DNA from 3 places in the Eubacterium sp. genome. Region 2 is predicted to be linked to each of the others. Evidence: predicted binding sites of a transcription regulator. Region 2 holds the regulator's gene; each other region holds the start of a gene.
What was found. The regulator LexA, encoded in region 2, represses DNA repair genes until DNA is damaged. The targets are predictions, from matches to a motif close to CNAACANNTGTTNG.

Region 1 (4,305 bases), on a different contig from region 2:
AGAAAAACTTCCATGGTAAAAAGTCAAAATATATTAAATGGACAAGAACTACAATAAAAAGTTTAAAATCCAAGAAAAAATATTATTTTAGAGCCAGAGCCTATAAGCTTAATGGAACTAAAAAAGTTTACTCAAAAAAATGGTGCAAAGTTAAAAGCGCCTACATAAAATAAAAAAACAGAAAAAAAGTAAATGAAAGAGTAGATAAGAAAATCTACTCTTTCATAACAGAAATTAAATCCTGTAACACTGTAATCTGGTGTATGGTAAGCCCTTGTGCATCGATTGTAATTGATGGCTCTTCATGGTGTAATCCAAGAAGATAGTCTGTACTACAATCATATAGTTGTGCAAGGGCTATTAAATTCTCCAAACTGGGAGTTCGCTCTCCTGTTTCATATCCGGAAACAATTGAAGGCGAAACATCTAAAAGTTCAGCCAATTGTTTTTGAGTATATTTATTTTCTGATCTAAGTAGTCGTAACTTTTCCGGTAAATCTTTAATCATTAGTGTCCTCCTAAAATGAAAAGTGGTTTCCATTAAAATCTCTGTGAAACTCAGCAGGTAAAATATTACCACTTAAAGTGGAAATGGTAAAGTCGTTAATTAAATTAACAGCATCATCTACTGAATTGTATAGAATATTACACAAAATCTCACTTTCTCTTCGGCATTGCATATTGGCATTAGGAAAAATCACATGTCCTTTTAACTGCTTATAATGAAAAGTTGCGTGCATGGATAGGTCTAAAAGGCTTCTTTTCAAACAATTAGGAGCAACAAATATTTTTTTCACCTTTTTCATCATATGAAGACTATGATAAATATCTTCAAGAGAAACATAATTATATAAAGAATCCATGGCAATAGCTACCTTATACGTTGCAGGGACTAATTTGTAAATAGGATAACTTTCAGGATTGAAGCTATCTTTGGTAATTAACAAATGCTCCAAGTCCCCTTCTATTTCCACATGTCCACAACCAGTTTCCTTCATAAATCTGTTTACATACGGATGACAAGCGTTGTCCAAAGCAAAATGACATATAAATCCCAGAATGTAACTATACTCAGGACTGTTAATTCCCAGTTCCTGTACAATTTCTGAGGCATGCTCCATAAAAGGATACACATCGCTGTGGTGCATTGTAACGCCAATCTTAGTAATATCTTTTCTGGTTAAATAGAAAAATAAAAAATCAGGTCCCTGTAATCCCATTCTAAATTCATTAGGATACTTTCTCACAGTTTCTTTTATTGTTGAAGGCAACTTTGGAATAACAAGTTTGCCAAATTTGTTATGTGCGTAAAGTGCTGGCATAATGAACACCTCCTATGTAAAAATATTTATAACTACAGTTTAACATATTTGAAATGTAAAAATACAAAAAACTAAATATTATTTCGAATAACCATATTTTGACTGTTGCAATTAATTTTTAAAAGTGTTATCATAACGATAGAACAAACGTTCGAAAAAGTCAACTGCTAATTTTAAGATAATAGGAAACGTTAATTTTATCTGATGGCAACTATTAATTTTTAAGACGATTGAAACGAGGTGAGGAACATTAATATACAGCAGAATATGGATTTATCTGAAAAATTGAAGATTTTAACAGATGGGGCCAAGTACGATGTTGCATGTACCAGTAGTGGCGTTGACCGTTCCAATAAGGGAAAAGGAATGGGAGATGCTCATGCGTGTGGAATATGTCATACTTTTGCGTCAGATGGCCGTTGTGTATCGCTACTTAAGATACTTTATACAAATGAATGTATTTATGACTGCAAGTATTGTATTAACAGAAAGTCAAATGATGTTCCAAGAGCCAGTTTTACACCCGATGAAGTTTGTAAGCTTACCATGGAATTTTATAGACGCAATTATATTGAAGGATTATTTTTAAGTTCAGGAATTTTGAAAAGTCCGGATTTTACAATGGGGCTTGTATATGAAACTTTATGGAAATTACGCAACGAACATCATTTCTTTGGATATATTCATGTAAAGGCAATACCGGGAGCCTCTCCTGAAATTATTGATAAAATAGGATTTCTTGCAGATAGAATGAGTACTAATTTGGAGTTGCCTACAAAGGAGAGTCTTAAGGAATTAGCACCGAATAAGAGTCATAAGAATATGCTTATGTCTATGAAACAGATACAGATTGGCTCAGGAAACCTTATACCGTCTTCAGGTGATGGGTATAGTTTGATTACAAAAACAGGAAGAAAGAAGCAGTCAAAGTTCGTTCCGGCAGGACAAAGCACCCAGATGATTATAGGGGCAACACCGGAAACTGATTATCAGTTAATGTCAGTAACTGAATATATGTATAAACAGTTTAAGATGAAGAGAGTTTTTTATTCGGCTTTTGTAGATGTGAATCACAATATTGACGCACCGGCGCCAGTTGGACCTAATCCGTTATTAAGGGAGCATAGATTATATCAGGCAGATTGGCTGCTTAGATTCTACGGATTTAATGTGAAGGAATTACTGAATGAAAATCATCCTAATTTTAATGTGGTACTAGATCCGAAATGTGATTGGGCAGTTAATCATTTGGAGTTGTTTCCTGTTGAAATAATGCGAGCAGATTATTATACATTATTAAGAGTACCGGGACTTGGAGTGAAGTCTGCAAGGCGCATTATGTCAGCAAGAAGATATGGTGTTATTGATTTTGATGGTTTGAAACGTATGGGAGTTGTACTGAAAAGAGCTGCATATTTTATTACATGCAATGGTAAAACAATGTTTCCACTGAGACTGGATAAAGATTTTATTGCAAGGTCTATAGCAGCAGATGACAGAAAGCAATTATTTTCAATTGAAGAAGATACAACGTACAGGCAGATGACGTTGTTGGATTTGGAGGCGAAAGCTTAATGAAGAATAAAAATGTAACATTGGTATGCGATGATACTTTTGATGGGATAATGACGGCAATTTATGACGGCTGGGTATTAATGAACAAAGGCTGCATAGTTAGTATACATCCGGGAAAGGGTTATTCGGCAACTTTTTTTTCAGAATTTATAACAATTGATACTAGTTTAGACAAGTCTGTTAGAGTGGCAAAATCCATAAGAATAAAGATTTCAATTGAAGCATACATGATGGTTTACAGAGCCTGTATGCATTTTGATAATGACAAAGGTAATGAAATATTTGAGTTTTTGAAATTAGGATATGCAGTGGGAGCCAGAGTGACGAAAATGCTAACGAATCCTCATGTGTTACGGGTTACTGAATTAAGTAGAAAGGCAGTTAATGAAGCACATTTGTTTAAGGGATTTGTAAGGTTTGATGAATTAAAGGGTGGGGTCCTTTACAGTAGAATACAACCAAAATGCGATGTGGTTCCGTTAATAATTAATCATTTTCAGGACAGATTTCCGGAAGAAGATTGGATAATATATGATTCAAAAAGAAAGAAAGCAGCAGTACACAAGCATGAAACAGATACGATTATTGTTGAAGGACAGGATGTGGAGGCATTGACCAAAGACTTACAGTATAACGATGAGTATAGAGAATTGTGGAAGATATTTTTTGATACTATTGGAATAGATGCAAGGAAGAATCCTAAATGTCAGCGAACACAACTTCCAATGTGGTTTAGAAAAAATATGACCGAATTTGTAAAGGAAAAATAAGTAAAAGTATACCGAATAACCACAAAATCTTTACTTTATTCGTCACTCTTCACTTTTTTTCTTATTAATGATATACTAGCGGGTGTGGTTTAACACATTACAAAAGGAAAACAGAATAGAACTAATCAGGAGGAATCTATGAGTAAAGTTAAGCGTGTTTATGTGGAAAAAAAGAAACCTTATGCTGTAAAAGCAAAGGAATTAACAGAAGATATCAAGGGATATCTTGGGATTGACGGATTAAAAGAAGTAAGAGAATTAGTAAGATATGATGTAGAAAATCTTACAGAAGATACTTATAAGAAAGCTCTTACATGTGTATTTTCAGAACCACCGGTTGATGATGTTTATGAAGAAACATTTCCTTATGATGAAGCTGAATCAAAGATTTTCAGTGTAGAATTTTTACCGGGACAGTTTGATCAGAGAGCTGATTCAGCTGTACAGTGTGTTAAGTTTTTAAACGAGGATGAGAATCCTGAAATAAAAACTGCAACAACATACGTTTTAGTTGGAGATATTACAGAGGAACAGTTTGAACAGATTAAGTCATATTGTATCAACCCTGTAGATTCAAGAGAAACAGGATTAGAAAAGCCTGAAACTTTAGTAACAGAATTTGAGGAACCGGCAGATGT
Region 2 (4,305 bases):
ATTTAATAAAAAAGCGATTCAAATACTACTCACAAAATATTACTACTCACAAATATTGTAAATATATAAAAAAATTGCCGCAAATGAATATGTGCGTTAAACATTTGCGGCTAACTAAAGATATATATGGTATAAAATAAAGGCAAGCTTTATTTATACTCGTTTGAATAATATGAAACAACTAAATAACTTCCACTGTTAATCTTATCGCTAACAAGATTATTATTCTTCTTAACCTCATCAATATAATCCTGTACAGATACATCACTATTAATTGTGTACTTCTGAGCAATAGATGTTAATGTATCACCTGGTTCAATCTGGTAACTTGTGTAATATTTATATAAAGGATTCTTACCTGTATTATTTGCATTCACATTATATAAATTAACAAATGTGGCACATATTAAAAACATTGCTATACATGTAACACCAACAATAACTATTCTTCTCCGTAACAGATTAACTCTTCTTTTCTTAATCACGTCTCTTCTGCCTGTATTCATTATATCTTCCTCCTCGCATAGCTCTTTTAGTATGTATTGCTTATCCCTTTGAGAACATCTGTTCTTGTTCTGTAATGTTATATTATCATCCGAACAAATGTTTGTCAATATATTTTCGAACATATTTTCGAAATCTTGTTGTTTTTTATCAGGAACTATGTTAATATTATCATATAGGTAGTCCCATAAATGGTACTTTTGAAAAAAGGAGGTAAAAAATTTTATGCCAGGAAAAATTAGTGAAAAGCAGCAATTGATTTTAGATTACATAAAAGAAGAAATTTTGAAAAAAGGTTATCCACCTACAGTTAGGGAAATATGTGAAAGAGTTGGCTTACGCTCTACTTCTTCCGTTCACTCACATCTTAATACATTAGAAGAGAACGGATATATAAGACGAGATCCTACTAAGCCACGTGCAATCGAAATAATTGATGATGAATTCGGTTTAACAAGAAGAGACATGACTAATATTCCAATTATTGGACGTGTTGCTGCCGGTGAACCACTACTTGCAGTTGAAAATATCGAAGATTATTTTTCTCTTCCTACAGAATTTCTACCTAACAATGAAACTTTTATTTTAAAGATTCAAGGTGAAAGCATGATTAATATTGGTTTTTATGACGGTGATTTTTTAATTGTAGAGAAGGTCAACTCTGCTAATAACGGAGACGTTGTAGTTGCTTTAATAGATGATTCGGTTACAGTTAAGACTTTTTATAAAGAAAATGGTTATATTCGTCTTCAGCCTGAAAATGACAATATGGATCCTATTATAGTTGATGATTGTACAATCGTTGGTAAAGCATACGCTTTATACCGTAAGATAGTTTAAGAAAAATAGTTTAAGAATCGTAAGACAGTATAAAAAGAATTTTAGAACTAATATAGTTGTAACGATTGCAATTATATTAAACTTATTGAATTAAAAGTTATATTAAGACAATTATATTAAATTAATTCTTTTAATAATTAATTCTTTTAATAATTGATTGTTTTATTATTATTTTATTATTATGAGGTATATAAAAAACGTAGTTTTTAGATGTTTAAAAACTACGTTTTTTACTTTATATAAGCTTTTAATTGCTTATTACTATAATGAAACAATAATATAATTATTTATATTGTTACTCATATTATCTGATTAATAAGCTAAGCATTTATCAAGGCTTTCAATAATTGCCTCTTTATCCATATCATGGCCAATAAATACAACCTTAATCATTCTGTCTCCTACTTCTTCGTCCCAATCATTTACCAATGTAGGATCTTCTTTCATCATTTTAGCTCTAACTCTACGAGGAGCTGTTGCAACCCACTGTCCCGCATTGCTAATGTTAATCTGTTTTCCTGCCTGTTCAAACATATATGCATCATTGTTATTTTCAGCAGCCCAGATAATACCTTTTGCTCTAATGATTGTTTTTGGCATTTCATCTAACCAGTCTTCAAATTTTTCTTTTGCAAATGGTTTTCTTCTGTAATATACAAAAGTTCCAATACCATATTCCTCAACTTCACCTTCTCCATGGTGATGATGGTGATGGTGTCCATGATGGTGACCTTCTTCATGGTCATGATGTTCGTGTTCATGGTCATCTTCTTCGTCATGATGATGTTTATGGTGCTCGTCCTCATGGTCGTGGTCGTGATGATGTTCATGTTCATGGTGATGGTGATGCTGGTGTTCTTCATGGTCATCTTCTTCATGATGTTCTTCATTATCAAATGATTCTAATTCCTGAATCCAACCTGCTGACATACTTGCCTGTTCGAAATCAAATCTCTTTGTATCAAGAATTTCATCAACATCAATTTCACCATAGTTAGTTTCAAACATAACAGCCTTAGGCTGAAGTGTTCTAATAATCGCTTTTACTTTAGCTAATTGTTCAGGTGTAACTGTGTCAACCTTATTTAAAATAATCGTATTACAGAATTCAATCTGCTGAATTAAAAGATTTTCAATATCTTCTTCATCAATATCATCTTTTACAAGATTGTCACCACAACCAAATTCGTCTGCCATTCTAGCTACGTCAACTACAGAAACGATATTATCAAGTCTTGCTAATTTTGCTCTCTTGTCATAAGAACCATCTAACATACAAATTGACTGAGCAATTGGAATAGGTTCGCAAATACCACTTGCTTCAATTAAAATATAGTCAAATTTTCCTGACTGTACCAAATCTATAATCTGATTAATTAAATCTGCACTTAATGTACAACATATACATCCATTCTGAAGAGGTACAAGATTCTGATCCTGTAATGTAGCCTGTCCGCCCTTTGCAATAAGAGATGCATCTACATTTACTTCACCAATATCATTAACGATAACGGCTACTTTATAACCCTTCTGGTTTGTAAGTACCTGATTTAATAATGTTGTTTTACCTGCTCCTAAATATCCTGTAAGTAATGTTACAGGAACCATTTCTCTTGCCATAATAGCACTTCCTTTCCTAGTATTACATATATTAATCTATAATAGTTTTATTAATTAAATATGAAATTTATTTTAAACTTAATTAACTAAATAAAATGCACTATATCCCGGCATTTTAAAGCATTCTCCTATTTCCATAGGCTTATTTGTAATTAAATCCGTATATGTGTGATTTTTCACTTCACAGTATGCATCAAAGGCATTTTCTTCTGCGTTAATGCAAACATAAACTGTTTCATTTTCAGTAGCGCGCTTAAAAATACACTGTTTATTTGTTAAAAGCACTGATGTAAAATCACCATAATTTAAGCCAACACTGTTTTTCTTTGCTGCACTTAAATTACTAATAAATTGTGTAAGTTCATTAAATTCCGGTTGGTCAAATGAAGGTCTAAGTGCAGGATCTCCCTGAGACTTATCTGCCTTTGTTCCCCATTCGCTGCCATAATAAACACATGGTATCCCCGGCATGCCAAACATTAAGGCATATATAAGTGGTAAATGCTTTTCATTTGTCAGAATGCTTGCAACTCTTGTAACATCGTGATTGTCCACAAAAGACAATAAATGTTTTCCTTTATACAATGTCCATTGCTCAGGTCCAAACTGACGTAGCAATGAATGATTAATCTCAAACATATTCATACTGTTAAAACTTGAATAAAGACCTTTATAACATTCATAATTTGTTGCTGAATTAAGCATTTCATCATTCATTCTCTGGTTATAGTCACCATGAAGCATTTCTCCAACTAAAAAGAAATCTTCTTTTAAAGAATCAACATGTCGTCTTAATCTTCTTAAGAAATCAAAGTCAAGGCAATATGCAACATCTAATCTGATACCATCTATGCCAAATTCATTTATCCAAAAAGAAACAGCATCTAATAAATATTCCACAACATCGTTATTTTGAAGATTTAATTTAACTAAATCATAGTTGCCTTCCCAACCTTCATACCATAAGCCGTCATTATAGTTGGAATTGCCGTTTAAGTCTATGTGAAACCAGTTTAAGTATGGTGAATTTTCTCTATTCTTACATACATCCATAAATGGTTCAAATCCACGTCCCACATGATTAAAAACACCGTCTAAAACAACTTTTATGCCATTATTGTGTAAGTCCTCACACAACCCTTTAAAATCTTCATTTGTGCCTAATCTTACATCTATCTTTTTGTAATCTCTTGTATTATATCCATGAGTATCTGACTCAAATAGCGGAGAAAAATAAATTGCATTTGCACCAACTTTCTTTATGTGTGGAATCCAGTCATGTATTTTTTTAATACGATGCTGTAAGTTGCCATCATTTTCCAAAGGTGCGCCACAAAATCC
Region 3 (4,305 bases), on a different contig from region 2:
ATCAAGCTCATTTTTAGTTTTTAAATTCTCTTCTTTAGCTTCTAAAAGAGCTTCTTTTTTCTTTGCTTCTGCTGTTTTAATTGCATCGTCAATAATTCCACGAGCTTTATCCTCAGCAGTACCAATTTTCTTGGCATCAGAATTTTTCTTTATAGAAATTGCAACTAATGCTGAAATCAAAGTGTCCACGAGAATCACTGCAACAAGTATGATAATCCAAGTAGTAGTATTCACAGGAGCACCTCCTTATTTAATTTTCATTGTACATTACAACATATCCATTTTACTTTATTACCCGTTTAATGTCAAGCAAAGTAGTAGTTCTAAAACACTGATTTTATATATATTTACATTATGTGATTTCATTACTCATAAAAAGAATTTTTCTGTTCCAAAATATAGTTATCAACTGCTTTTTTTACCATTGAAAAAGAATATCCTTTTCCAACTAAATACCTATAAAGTTTTTGCAAATCCTTTGAATCAGACAAATCATATCTTTTTGCACGTTTTTTTAATACACTAGAAATTGAATCATCTTCCGAAAAATCACTTTCCATAAAAGCTTCATCTATAAGTTCTTTTGAGATTCCTTTAGTATATAAATCCTGTATAATTTTTCGTTTACTATAAACACTTTTCTTGTAATCAAGATATAACATGGCATATCTCTTGTCATTAATAAGATTATACTCTTCTAAATAATCAATAACTTTGTAAATTATATTTTCAGGATACAAACCTGACTTTAATTTATCTATAATTTGTTTTCTTGTTTTATACGAATCATCTAGAATATAAAGAGCCCTTTCTCGGGCTCTTTTGTATAAAATATCCATAATATCGTTGTATTCTCTATCGGAAATTTCATTATCTTCAATTAATTTTAATCTTCTTACCTCACCTTTATATAGATAGAACTGTAACTCTCCATCCAAGGTTATTTTAAAGCGATTTCCAACAGGTTCCATTTTAATGATTCTATGCATTATTCTTCCTCAGATGTTTTTTCAGTGTTATTAGCTTCTGCCTCTGTTTCTTCCTCATCTTCAGGATGAATGTAAAACTCTCTTACCTTTGCATCTACTTCTTCCATGATGTCAGGATGTTCCATAAAATATTTCTTTGCATTTTCACGTCCCTGACCAATCTTTTCGCCATTATATGCATACCATGAACCGCTCTTTATAACAATTCCACTCTTAGCAGCTAAATCTAAAATATCGCCTTCTTTTGAGATTCCCTTACCAAACATAATATCGAATTCTGCTTCTTTAAAAGGAGGTGCAATCTTATTCTTAACCACTTTAACTCTGGCTCTATTACCAACCATTTCTCCACCAGCCTTCAATGTTTCAACTCTTCTTACATCAAGTCTGACTGATGCATAGAACTTAAGCGCTCTACCACCTGTTGTTGTTTCAGGATTACCAAACATTACACCAATTTTTTCTCTTAACTGGTTAATGAATACAACTGTGCAACCTGTTTTGTTCATTATACCTGTTAATTTTCTTAATGCCTGTGACATTAATCTGGCATGCTGTCCCATATGAGAATCGCCCATATCTCCATCGATTTCTGCCTTAGGAACTAATGCTGCAACAGAGTCAACAATAATGATATCTACAGCTCCTGAACGAACCATTGTTTCTGTGATTTCCAATGCCTGTTCACCATAATCTGGCTGCGAAATATACAAATTATCAATATCTACACCAATTGCCTTGGCATATACAGGATCTAAGGCATGCTCCGCATCAATAAATCCTGCCACACCGCCTCTTTTCTGTGCTTCTGCTATCATATGTAAAGCTACTGTAGTCTTACCACTTGATTCAGGTCCGTATATTTCTACTACTCTACCCTTAGGTATACCACCCAAACCTAATGCTAAGTCTAAGCTAAGAGAGCCTGTTGGAATTGTTTCTACGTTAATCTTTCCCGAATCTCCCAGTTTCATAATAGCACCCTTTCCATGCTGTCTTTCTATTTGAGATATTGCTGCATCTAATGCTTTTAATTTTTCTTCTTTATTCATAATTCGTCCTTTCTGTTCGAACCTATGTTCGTCATATAAGTATAATAGTACAATCCGTTCTTTGTGTCAACAATTAATTAATAAATATTATATATGTTTTTTTACTATTATGCAACACTTTACTTATATGTTTAATTTTTACTTTTATGTTGCTTTGTGTTAAGGTAATTATATTCTCTTTTCATATTCTATACAATCACCGCCATCGATTACTTCGTCCGGTTTCATTTCATATATCATACATTTTGATGTATTACAAGGTAACTTTTCATCATCAAAACAATATTCACAATCTTTACAAACCAAATCATTATTTTTAATAATTTCAAATTTTAAAAGGTCATCTACAAATTTATTTGACATTATTTTTTATCTCCATTATGTAAAAAACTATTATAAAAAATTTACGCAAACAACTTAACTGTCATCTTAAATAAATCATTCTATAATAGTTTTTTCTTTTATATATTTTCTCTTTATATGTTTCACTTTACTAAGTTATCTTTAAATAATTAAATTTAAAGCAACATGCAATAACCCATGTTATTAAAACTTATAATCTTATACTTCTCTTATAAACCAAGAATTTTCTCAAGAGCTGTAATCTTTGTACAAATTATTAAGATTTCACTAGCTTCCTTTAATTCATCTGGCGTTGCAAATGAAGGTGCAATTCTAATATTCTTGTCTTCAGGGTCCTTTCCATAAGGGAAAGGTGAACCTGCACCTGTTAATACCATACCTGCATCCTTACACATTGAAACAACTTTCTTTGCACAACCTTCCATTGTATTAAAAGAAATAAAGTATCCACCGTTAGGATTTGTCCACTCTCCAACTCCACATGGCTTTAATTCAGATTCTAACATATCAAGAACAGCTTTGAATTTTGGTCTCATTTTCTCTGCATGTTTCATCATATGTTTCTTTACACCATCAAAATTCTTGAAATATCTTACATGACGTAACTGATTCATTTTATCATAACCAATTGTCTGAATTGCCATCTGTTCCAAAATAGACTTAACATTTTCTTTTGAAGAAGCCATTGCAGCTACACCTGAACCTGAAAATGTTACTTTTGAAGTTGATGCAAATTCATATACTAAATTAGGATTTCCTGCCTTTTCACATTCTGAAATAATATCTAATATTTCATCCTGTCTATCTTCATATAAATGATGAATAGCGTATGCATTATCCCAATAAATTCTAAAATCTTTTGCTGCAGGTTTAAGTGCTGCCATTCTCTTTACAACTTCATCTGAATATGAAACACCTGTTGGATTTGAATATTTTGGAACACACCAAATACCCTTGATTGAATCATCTTCTGCAACTAATTTTTCAATCATATCCATATCAGGTCCATCTGCCTTCATAGGAATATTTATCATTTCAATACCAAAGTATTCTGTAATTGCAAAATGTCTGTCATATCCCGGTACAGGACATAACCATTTTACTTTATCAAGCTTGCACCATGGTGTGCATCCTAATACACCATGTGAATAGGCTCTTGAAATAGAGTCATACATTATGTTTAAGCTTGCATTTCCGTATATAATAACATGATCTTCTGTTGTACCCATAATATCAGCCATCATCTTCTTTGCCTCAGGAATACCACCTAAAACGCCATAATTACGGCAATCAATTCCATTTGATGCATGTACATCAGACTCACTTGTTAAAACATCTAACATATCCATACTTAAGTCTAACTGTTCTTTGCCAGGTTTACCTCTAGACATATCAAGACTTATATTCTTTTTACAAATCTCTTCATAATCTTTTTTTAAACCTTCAAGTTCTTTCTTTAGTTCATCCTTGCTCATTTCACTGTAAGCTAACATATTATTTCCTCCAAATTAATTTTTTAAAACATTAAAATTTTTAGACACATATTCAATCATAGAAATAATTGTAAGTGCCAATGATATCCATATTAAAATCTGTCCAATAATATATAAAACAGAATTGTTTAATGGTGTATTAACAATAAGTACAATAATCATAACCATTGAGAAAGCAGTTTTAAATTTGCCCCACCAACCGGCTGCTAAAACAATGCCCTGATCAGCGGCAAGCATTCTAAAACCACTAATAAATAATTCTCTACTAATTATAATTATTACCACCCATGATGGTATCATTTTTGGTGTTAAACAAATAAGTGCTGCACTAACAAGCATTTTATCTGCCAAAGGATCCATAAATTTTCCAAAATTGGTTACTAAATGATACTTTCGTGCAATTTTTCC

Region 1: the regulator LexA is predicted to act here: its motif matches at 1,463-1,476, upstream of ACZM4J_RS02405 (putative DNA modification/repair radical SAM protein).
Region 3: the regulator LexA is predicted to act here: its motif matches at 2,059-2,072, upstream of recA (recombinase RecA).

What each region holds. Positions count from the first base shown of each region.
Region 1 covers NZ_DBLZZO010000004.1:71,863-76,167, forward strand. The annotation lists gene ACZM4J_RS02390 (glycoside hydrolase family 25 protein) at 1-173, shown strand, start outside; gene ACZM4J_RS02395 (helix-turn-helix domain-containing protein) at 215-508, opposite strand; gene ACZM4J_RS02400 (zinc dependent phospholipase C family protein) at 519-1,322, opposite strand; gene ACZM4J_RS02405 (putative DNA modification/repair radical SAM protein) at 1,563-2,897, shown strand; gene ACZM4J_RS02410 (TIGR03915 family putative DNA repair protein) at 2,897-3,667, shown strand; gene ACZM4J_RS02415 (phosphoribosylformylglycinamidine synthase) at 3,806-4,305, shown strand, end outside.
Region 2 covers NZ_DBLZZO010000029.1:887-5,191, reverse strand. The annotation lists gene ACZM4J_RS10060 (LysM peptidoglycan-binding domain-containing protein) at 150-506, opposite strand; gene lexA (transcriptional repressor LexA) at 730-1,344, shown strand; gene ACZM4J_RS10050 (CobW family GTP-binding protein) at 1,657-2,964, opposite strand; gene ACZM4J_RS10045 (alpha-amylase family glycosyl hydrolase) at 3,043-4,305, opposite strand, start outside.
Region 3 covers NZ_DBLZZO010000038.1:6,426-10,730, reverse strand. The annotation lists gene rny (ribonuclease Y) at 1-189, opposite strand, end outside; gene ACZM4J_RS11380 (regulatory protein RecX) at 366-989, opposite strand; gene recA (recombinase RecA) at 989-2,041, opposite strand; gene ACZM4J_RS11370 (hypothetical protein) at 2,210-2,404, opposite strand; gene ACZM4J_RS11365 (aspartate aminotransferase type Ic) at 2,614-3,897, opposite strand; gene pgsA (CDP-diacylglycerol--glycerol-3-phosphate 3-phosphatidyltransferase) at 3,913-4,305, opposite strand, start outside.